One region of the Streptomyces paludis genome, then DNA from elsewhere that is predicted to be linked to it. Evidence: riboswitches for the same ligand, from Rfam matches in the RefSeq annotation. Region 1 holds a riboswitch; each other region holds the start of a gene.
The links. A riboswitch is a leader RNA that binds a small molecule or an ion and turns the genes downstream of it on or off. The one in region 1 is predicted to bind cobalamin.

Region 1 (2,193 bases):
CTTCTCGGCGGTCTCGGCGGTCTGCGACTTGCGCGTGAGGTCACCGATGACGAGGAAGTCGGGGTTGCGGTCGGCGACGGTCTCCCAGTTGATCTGGGGCCATTCGTCCTGGGTGTCGTCGAAGATGTTCTTCGCGCCGACCGCGTTGGTGATGATCCCGGGGGCGCCGCAGCAGCCGGCCATGTAGGGGGAGTCGGAGTTCGCGAACCAGTAGAGGACGGTGGTCTTCTTGGCCTTGACGGGATCGATCCCCTCCACGGCCGCGGCCATCCGCGCCTTCAGCGAGGCGACGACCTCCGCGCCGCGCTTCTCCACGCCGAAGACCTTGGCGAGGTCTTCGACCTCTTCGTAGATGACGTCCATGGTCAGCGGGGTGGAGCGGGCGCCGTCGGTGCCCACGACCTTGTCGTTCTTGGTGCAGTCGGCCGGGGAGATGTACGTCGGCACACCGAGCTTCTCGAACTGCGCCCGCGTGGCGACGCCGCCCTTGCCCAGGGTGGAGATGAAGGAGGAGGCGACGAAGTCGGGCTCGGCGTCGAGCACCTTCTCGAAGGAGGGGTTGTTGTCGGCCAGCCGCGGCACCTCGGCATTGGCCTTGACCAGCGCCTTGGGCAGCGGATCGGTCCAGGTCGCGGTCCCGGCCATCCGGTCGGCGAGCCCGAGCGTGAGCATGATCTCGGTGGTGCCCTGATTGAGCGAGACGGCCTGCCGGGGCTCGGCCTTGACGGTGACGGTCTGCCCGCAGTTCTTGAGGCTGACGGGATACCCGCCCCCCGAGGCGGCCTTGCCCGACACCGCTGACTTCTCCCCGTCCCCCCCACAGGCGGTGAGCGTCAACGCCCCCGCGACGAGCAGGGCGGCGGGCACAACAGACATACGGAAGGGGCGCGCGTTCAGCACGGAAGATCCTCTGCGTTCGAGGGCCCATGCGCGGAGCCCGTTCGTACGGTGCTCCCCCGCCCCCGAACAGGGACGGAGGGGCCAGCAGGTCTTCGGACTCGGGATCACCCGGACGAGGCGCCTTCCCGGACGCCCAGCGCCCAGTGGCCGATGCCACGCCCGTCACCCTCACCGCTGCGCGTCAGCTCCGGATTCCCACCGGATTCCCTGACCCACGTACATGGGTTCGACTGGCCTCGGCAAGCTATCACAGGCGTTTTCGCAGGCCCGGACGGTGCACACGCCCAGAGCGGGCCTTGCCCGGAACCACCGCTGAATTACCCTGTTCCTCCCGCCTGTTGGCAGCTGCCACCGCTTTCTCCTCGTCCTGTCCCCTCCTCTCGTCGCCCCGCCCCTTTCCCTCCCAATCCCTCTCGCTCCCCCTCTCACCTCCTCCTTGAAGGGAAGTGCCCCTGTGCGGGTGCTCGTCTCCCCGTCGTACGGAAGCTCCGGAGCCCAGCGTCACTGGGCCGACACCATCGACCAGGAAGTCCCCTTCGCCGAGCCCCGCTACGACGAGTTGCTCACACCGGAGCAGCGCGAGCGACTCGCTGCCCTGCACCCGGAGAAGAAGGCTCGTTTCTGGGGAGCCAGGGCGCGCCACGAAAAAAAGATGGCCGATGTCACGACCGGCGATATCGTCTTGTTCACCGGCCGGAATCAAGTCCTTGCCGTGGGCGAAGTCGGTGCGGTATTCCGAAATGGCGCCCTCGCCGACCGGCTCTGGAAGCCGGAGAGCCACGAGAAGAGCTGGCACATCGTATACAGCCTGCTGGACTTCGCCCCCTCCGACATCAGCTACCTCGAACTGAACGCGGCGATCGGCTACAAGTCGAATCACGTGTTTCCCGGTCAGCTGGTGCTGCGGGACCACCAGGCCCGCTCCGTCCTCGAAGAGTTCATGATTACGCCCGGCACGGCATGGAGCCCGGCCACCACAGCCCCGGAGCCGTCGGAACCGTCGGAGCACCCCAGCCTCAGCTCAAGCCGCATCCCCATCCCCAGCCCCGTCACCAACTCCACTCCCGCCCTTCCGGCCAGAGACCCCGTGCGTATCGCCGCGGCGGAAGAAGTGCGCACGCACCGCACCACTTACGAACGTGCCCACGGCCTGATTGTCGTCGAGCGTCACGAATCCCGGCTCGTCAGTGAATTCAGGCAACACCTGATCGCTCAGGGCCGCACTCCGATTCGCTTCTACTGCCCTTCGGGAATAAGCGACATCTACGTATCGGACACAAAGGGCACCGAATT
Region 2 (2,193 bases), 2.6 Mb from region 1:
CACTGGCGGGGGTGTCGAGACCGACGGCGTTGCCGATACGGGAGTGCTTGGTGGGGTACGCGGACAGGACGAGCGCGATCCGCTTGTCCTGCGTCGGGATGTACGCGAGCCGGGCGTGCTTCACGGCGATCCCGGCGACGCGCGCGGCCCGCTCGGGGTCGGCGACGTAGACCGGCAGCCCGTCCTCGTCCAGCTCCTTGAAGGAGAACGGGACGGTGATCAGCCGCCCGTCGAACTCCGGCACCGCGACCTGCGAGGCCGCGTCCAGCGGCGTCAGCCCCTCGTCGCTCGCCTCCCAGGCGGCGCGGCTGGAGGTCAGGCAGAGCGCCTGGAGAATCGGTACGTCCAGCCCGGCGAGCGCACCCGCGTCCCACGCCTCGTCGTCGCCGCCGGCCGAGGCCGTGGCGGGCTTGGTGCCACCGGCGGCGAGGACGGTGGTGATGATCGCGTCGGCCTCCTCCAGCGCCTCCAGCAGCTCGGGCTCGGGGGCCCGGAGCGACGAGACGAAGAGGGGCATCGGGCGGGCGTCGGCGTCCTCGATGGCCGTGCAGAGCGCCTCCACGAAGGCGGTGTTCCCGCTCATGTGGTGGGCGCGGTAGAAGAGCACCGCGACGGTCGGAACCGTCTCGACCACCGAGTGGCCGGGCCGGCCCAGGCGCGGCGGCCGTACGCGACGCTCCAGCCGGCCCCAGGTCGGCGACGCGGCCGGCGGCTCGAAGCCGTGGCCGGTCAGCAGCACGGTGTCGGAGAGGAAGCGGGCGAGCTGCCCGAGGTTCTCCGGGCCGCCGTGCGCGAGATACCCGTGCGCCTCGGCGGCGATCCCGATGGGGACGGTCGACGCCTCCATCAGCTGCGCGTCGGGGGCCTGCTCACCGGTGAGGACGACGACGGGCCGGGGCCCGGCGAGCAGCTGGTCGATGCCCGCCTGCCAGGCACGCAGCCCGCCGAGGAGCCGTACGACGACGAGGTCGACGCCCTCCAGCAGCGCGGGCAGCTCGTCGAGCGCGAGCCGGGCGGGGTTGGCGTACCGGTACGGGACCGGTCCCTCGGCCGCGCGGGCGCTGAGCAGATCGGTGTCGGACGTCGACAGGAGCAGAAGCATGCGGCGTCTGGCCTTCCTCGGGGTCCGCGCCCCGGGCGGGTGGTGAGTGGACGGCGGGAGTTCCTGACTCGTCCGGCGCCGCGTCGCATCGCGCGCTGCGCCGCGTTACGGCTGCGCACGTCGCAAGGCACACGTCGCCGGGCTCACAGTGGCGGGACCGCGCCGGGTTCGCACCGGGCTTCCTCCCCAAGACGCCGTCGCTGGCGATGGCGGCGGGCCGTGGAACCCGCCGTCTGCATAGTAAGTGCTGAGGTCACGGGCGGGGAGGGCACCCGGACGGACGGCGGAGCCGGGCACCGCGCGACAGGTGGCCGGGCGGCCCGGCGTGGGTATGCTCGCGGCCATGCCGCCCACCCCGCAACCACCCGTGAAACGGGACGAAACCCCCGGCCGGGAGCCCGTAGGGGACGCCGACGTGGCGCCCGTACGGGATGCCGTCGTGGTGCCCGCAGGGGACGCCGACGTGGCGCCCGTACGGGAGGTCGCGCCCGTGCCCGTACGGGATGCCCTACGGGATGCCGCTGTGGCGCCCGTACGGGAGCGGGGTGACGCCTGCCCGGGCGCCCTGCGGCTGCACAGCGCCGACGACGGCCGGCTGGCCCGGCTGCGGCTGCCCGGCGGACTGCTGACGTACCGCCAGGCGGAGGCCCTCGCGGTGGCGGCCGAGCGGCTGGGCGACGGGCATCTCGACATCACATCCCGGGGAAACATCCAGCTCCGGGGGCTGGGCGCGGCCTGCGGCGGCGAGCTGGAAGCACTGCTGGACGCGGCCGGTCTGCTGCCCTCGCCGGAGCACGAGCGGGTACGGAACATCGTGGCGTCCCCGCTCTGCGGACTGGACGGACCCGCATCCGCACCCAGGCCCGGACCCGCACCCGTACGGGAAGTCCCCTCGGGGAACGCCCAGTTGTGGGCGCGCGAGCTGGACGCGCTGCTCTGCGCGAGCCCGGCGGCGACGGCCCTGTCGGGCCGCTTCCTGTTCGCGCTGGACGACGGCCGGGGGGATGTCGCGGCCCTGGGCGCGGATGTGACGTTGCTCGCACGGGCGGACGGCGGAGCGACCGTACACATCGGGGCAAACCACCCCGGTG
Region 3 (2,193 bases), 2.6 Mb from region 1:
GGCGCAGGTTCCAGCGGCCGTCGCGTCCGCTGAGTTCGGTGACGGACAGAGGACGTACGTCGATCCTCCAGAACGTACGCGCAGGCGCGCCCAAGGCGTGGACGGTGGCGGCGCGGATGAAGTCCGGCTCGGCCACGACGAGCAGGCGCCTGCCGGTTGCGGGGGGCATGGTGGGCCCGGCGGCTTCTGTCGTGCCGTCGCTGTGGGCCTCGCCGGCCGTGTCCAGCCAGTGGGCGACGCGGGTGTGGAAGTCGCTCAAGGACTCTCCCCCGTGGGGTGCGGCCTCCGGGTCGGACAGCCAGGCGGCCACCGACTGCGGTTCCGCGGCGGCCACTTCGTCCAGGGTCCTGCCCTGCCAGCGGCCCATGGCGCACGGCGCGAGGGCGGCCAGCGGGGCGGTGGTCAGGCCGAGGGCCTGAGCGGTCCGGCGGCAGCGGCGCGTGGGGGAGGCGTAGAGGGCGGTGGCGCGGGGGAAGGTCTCCCGTACGGCTTCGGCCTGGCGCAGCCCGGTGGCGTCAAGCCCGTCGTCGTCGCTTCCGTCGTTGCTCTCGTCCCCGCTGCCGTGGTCGGTTTCGGTTTCGGTCTCGCCGAAGCGGGCCTCGCGCAGGGCGGGGCTGATGGCGGGGGCGATGAGGGACACATGCAGTGACAGCTGTGTGGTCATGGTCATACGCGGGGGCCAACTCCTGGGCAAAGGGCCTCTTGGCCCGCTTGTCGGTTCGCGGTACCTTCACGTCGATATCACGACGGCGAGACGGAAGTCCGGTGAGAGTCCGGCACGGTCGCGCCACTGTATGCCGGGGACCGGCCGCGTACCAGGCGGTGGGTTCCGGGTGAGTCAGACCCGATGGCCGTCGTCAAAGCTCCACTTATGGGACGCGAGTTCCCCAAGGAGGTTGTGTCATGGCGCAGTCCATCGCGCATCCGGTCATTTCACCCGCCGACGCCGGTACGCCGGTGACCCCGCTCCCGCTGCGCGCGGTGCTGCCGTGGGCGGTGTTCATGGGCACGCTGATGCTGGTGCTGCTCTACTTCGTCGGTGCCGAACAGGGCGCGACATCGGTGTTCTCCGGGGCGGGGGTGCACGAGTGGGTGCACGACGGCCGTCATCTGCTCGGCTTCCCCTGCCACTGACCACTGACGGAGATCACGCGCATGCATGCCTCCACCGTCAGAAACCTCCTGGTCCGCGGCATGATCGCGGGCGTGCTGGCCGGACTTGTCGCGTTCGGACTGGCCTATTTCGCGGGCGAGCCCTCCATACGGGCCTCGATCGCGCAGGAGGAGGCCAACTCCGCGCCGGCGCATGAGCACGGCGACGGAGCAGAGGGTTCATCCGATTCCGATTCCGATTCCGCTTCTGATGCTGATTCCGCAGGCCATTCGCATGGAGATGAGGAGGGAGATCTCGTCAGCAGGCCGGTCCAGTCGACGTTCGGGCTGGCCACCGGTGTCCTGGTGTACGGGGTGGCCGTGGGCGGTATCGCCGCTCTGGTCTTCGCCGTCTGCCTGGGCCGGATCGGCCGGTTCGGGCCGAGGGCGATCGCGGCGCTGATCGCCGGGGCGGCCTTCACCACCGTCTGTCTGGTGCCGTTCCTGAAGTATCCGGCGAACCCGCCCGCGGTCGGCGACGGGGACACCATCGGCCGGCGCACCGCGCTGTACTTCCTGATGATCCTGCTGAGCGTGCTGCTGGCGGTCGCCGCGGTCATCGTGGGCCGACGGCTCGCGCCGAGGCTGGGGAACTGGAACGCGTCGCTCGCCGCGGGTGCCGGTTTCGTCGTGGCCGTGGCCGTGGCGTGTCTCGTACTGCCCGCGAACACCGACGCCATTCCGGAGACCTTCCCGGCGGCTCTGCTCTGGGAGTTCCGGCTGTCGTCGCTCGCCGTTCAGGCGGTGCTCTGGACTGCCTTCGGGCTGATATTCGGCGCGCTGGCGGAGCGGATGCTCCGGGCCGGCCAGGAGGAACGCGCGGCCGAGGACGGCGCGACGGCACGACCGGCGGCCGAACCGGCGCGCTGACGCCTCCCGCGGCGGGGGGAGCTGGGGCGGGGGCTGATGCCTCGGCGGGGAGCGGGAGCGGGGAGCAGTAGCGGGGAGAAGTAGAGTTCGAGGTCGGTTTTCTCCCAGTTCAGAAGCTCTGAGGTGTACGGCAGTGAGCATCCCGCCCCGCGAGGGCCACGGGTCCGGCGA
Region 4 (2,193 bases), 130 kb from region 1:
CCGTTGGTGCCGCGGATCAGCGAACCGCGCGAGCGGATGCGGGAGTACGACAGGCCGATCCCGCCCGCGTGCTTCGAGAGCCGCGCGACCTGGTGGTACCGGTCGTAGATGGAGTCCAGCTCGTCCAGCGGGGAGTCCAGCAGGTAGCAGGAGGACATCTGCGGGTGCCGGGTGCCGGAGTTGAAGAGCGTGGGGGAGGAGGGGAGGTACTCCAGCCGGCTCATCAGCCCGTAGAGCCGGCCGACCTCGGTAGCGGCCCGGTCGCTGTCGTCCTCGGCGAGGCCGGCGGCGACGCGCGCCATGAAGTGCTGGGGGGTCTCGATGACCTGGCGGGTGATCGGGTGCCGCAGGAGATAGCGGCTGTAGAGCGTGCGCAGCCCGAAGTAGCCGAAGCGGTCGTCGGCGGCGGGGTCGATCATCGCGTCGAGCCGGGCGGCGTGGAGTGCGACGAAGGCGGCCGTACGGTCCGCGACGAGGCCCTCGCGGTGGCCGACGGCGACGGAGGCGGAGAACGACACGGCGCCCTGGGTGGCCGCCTCGTCCGCGATGGCGCGCGTCAGCAGCCGGGCCGCGAGGCGGGAGTACGCCGGGTCCTCGGAGATCAGCCCGGCCGCCGCCTCGGTGGCGAGTCCGCGCAGCTCGGCCGCGTCCGAGCGGGCGTTACGGCCGCGCAGCGCGGCGGCGGCTACCCTGCCCGGGTCGGTGTCGGGCAGATCGGCGGTCAGCTCGGTCAGGGTCCGCAGCAGCGCGGTGCCGGGACCGTCGGACGGCGCGTCGACCGTTGCGGAAGACCCCGCCGCGGAAGGGCCCGTTGCGGAAGGTCCCGTCGCGGAAAGGCCCGCGGCGGAAGGGTCCGCTGCGGAAAGGACTGAGGCCGGATCCGCTGGCGCGATGGTCACGGGGTGCTCTCCCTCGCTCGGCTCTGGGCCTTCGCGGCGAGGGAAACGGGGATCGCGGGCGCGACCGGTACGGCCCGGAGACGGGCGGCACGGCGCGACGCGTCCACCGGCCCAACCGCGAGGCCCGGACGTCTGAGCGTCCGGTTCGGGTCGAGCCGGACGCACCGTCGGCAGGTACCCGGACTCATGAGGGTGCGGCAAAGCACACCATCACACACCGTTGCGGGACAGTTCCGGATTCGCACCGGATTCCCCTGCGTCGACAGCGAGGTTGAGCATACATCTGGGGGGCGGTCGCGATGCCACCCCCCAGATGTTGTGTCGTGGGTCATTCCGGCGGCCTGTGTCAGACCCCTCCGCTATCGTCGTACGCACTAGGAGGTGTCCCCTGTGACGGTCATCGATTACGAGTCCCAGATCCTTCCCGAAGAGTTCGACGAGGCCACTCGCATACTGGCCCGGACGATACAGAGCATCCGGCTGGAACTCATCGACGGGAAGATCAGGAGCAGGGTTGTGCCGGACGGGGACCACGGGCGCATCATCGAGTGGCTGACGCGTATCTGTATGCAGTCACGTCCCGAGCTGTGGCTCTATCCCGATCAAGGGCTCCAGGTACAGGCGTACCGGAAGGGCCGTGCCCGACCGGACGGCTCGGTGGCGCCCAGCGGTGCCTTTGTCGGCCAGGGCGAGTGGGCCGACCCGTCTCCCGTCCTGATGGCCGTGGAAGTCACCTCGTACGATTCCGACACCGACAGCCGCGACCGGGTCGAGAAGCCCCGCGCCTACGCCGAGACCAAGATCCCGCTCTATCTGCTGGTCGACCGGGAGCGCTGTGAGGTGACGGTCTACAGCGAGCCGGACGGCGGGCGCTACGAGATGGCGCATACGGTGCCGTTCGGCAAGGAGATCACTCTTCCCGACCCGGTGGGCATCACGCTGGAGACGGAGCAGCTCAAGAACTGGGTGCGCTGACGCCGTCGGCCGGGTCGGCTCTCGTACGGAGCGAGAGCCGACCCGGCCGGGGCGTGGTCCGGTTCAGCAGCAGCGGAAGCCCTCGCGGGGGTCGGCCTCGCGGGTGGCTGTGCGGTGGCGTTCGAAGGCTCGGCGGTCCATTAAGGGGGCTTCGGGTGTGTGGGTGCGGGTGTGGGTGACGTAGTGGTCGTACGCCGATTCGCCGGTCAGCTCGCGTACGTACCAGCGGATCCGGGATGCCAGGTGGCGCAGCCGGAGAGTTGTTACGGTCATGAGGTGCCGCCGCTTCCTGTGCCCGCCGTCACCCTGGCCTCCGCTT

Region 2: another riboswitch for cobalamin. It lies ahead of cobN (cobaltochelatase subunit CobN); the one in region 1 lies ahead of DVK44_RS24330 (ABC transporter substrate-binding protein).
Region 3: another riboswitch for cobalamin. It lies ahead of DVK44_RS12830 (CbtB domain-containing protein); the one in region 1 lies ahead of DVK44_RS24330 (ABC transporter substrate-binding protein).
Region 4: another riboswitch for cobalamin. It lies ahead of DVK44_RS23750 (ribonucleoside-diphosphate reductase subunit alpha); the one in region 1 lies ahead of DVK44_RS24330 (ABC transporter substrate-binding protein).

Annotation. Positions count from the first base shown of each region.
Region 1 covers NZ_CP031194.1:5,495,804-5,497,996, reverse strand. The annotation lists gene DVK44_RS24330 (ABC transporter substrate-binding protein) at 1-876, opposite strand, end outside; cobalamin riboswitch at 967-1,150, opposite strand; gene DVK44_RS24325 (hypothetical protein) at 1,355-2,193, shown strand, end outside.
Region 2 covers NZ_CP031194.1:2,926,812-2,929,004, forward strand. The annotation lists gene cobN (cobaltochelatase subunit CobN) at 1-1,102, opposite strand, end outside; cobalamin riboswitch at 1,161-1,286, opposite strand; gene cobG (precorrin-3B synthase) at 1,446-2,193, shown strand, end outside.
Region 3 covers NZ_CP031194.1:2,936,730-2,938,922, reverse strand. The annotation lists gene DVK44_RS12835 (histidine phosphatase family protein) at 1-670, opposite strand, end outside; cobalamin riboswitch at 706-827, shown strand; gene DVK44_RS12830 (CbtB domain-containing protein) at 904-1,134, shown strand; gene DVK44_RS12825 (CbtA family protein) at 1,156-2,022, shown strand; gene cbiE (precorrin-6y C5,15-methyltransferase (decarboxylating) subunit CbiE) at 2,162-2,193, shown strand, end outside.
Region 4 covers NZ_CP031194.1:5,369,430-5,371,622, forward strand. The annotation lists gene DVK44_RS23750 (ribonucleoside-diphosphate reductase subunit alpha) at 1-746, opposite strand, end outside; cobalamin riboswitch at 1,052-1,178, opposite strand; gene DVK44_RS23755 (Uma2 family endonuclease) at 1,290-1,874, shown strand; gene DVK44_RS23760 (CstA-like transporter-associated (seleno)protein) at 1,938-2,147, opposite strand; gene DVK44_RS23765 (carbon starvation CstA family protein) at 2,144-2,193, opposite strand, start outside.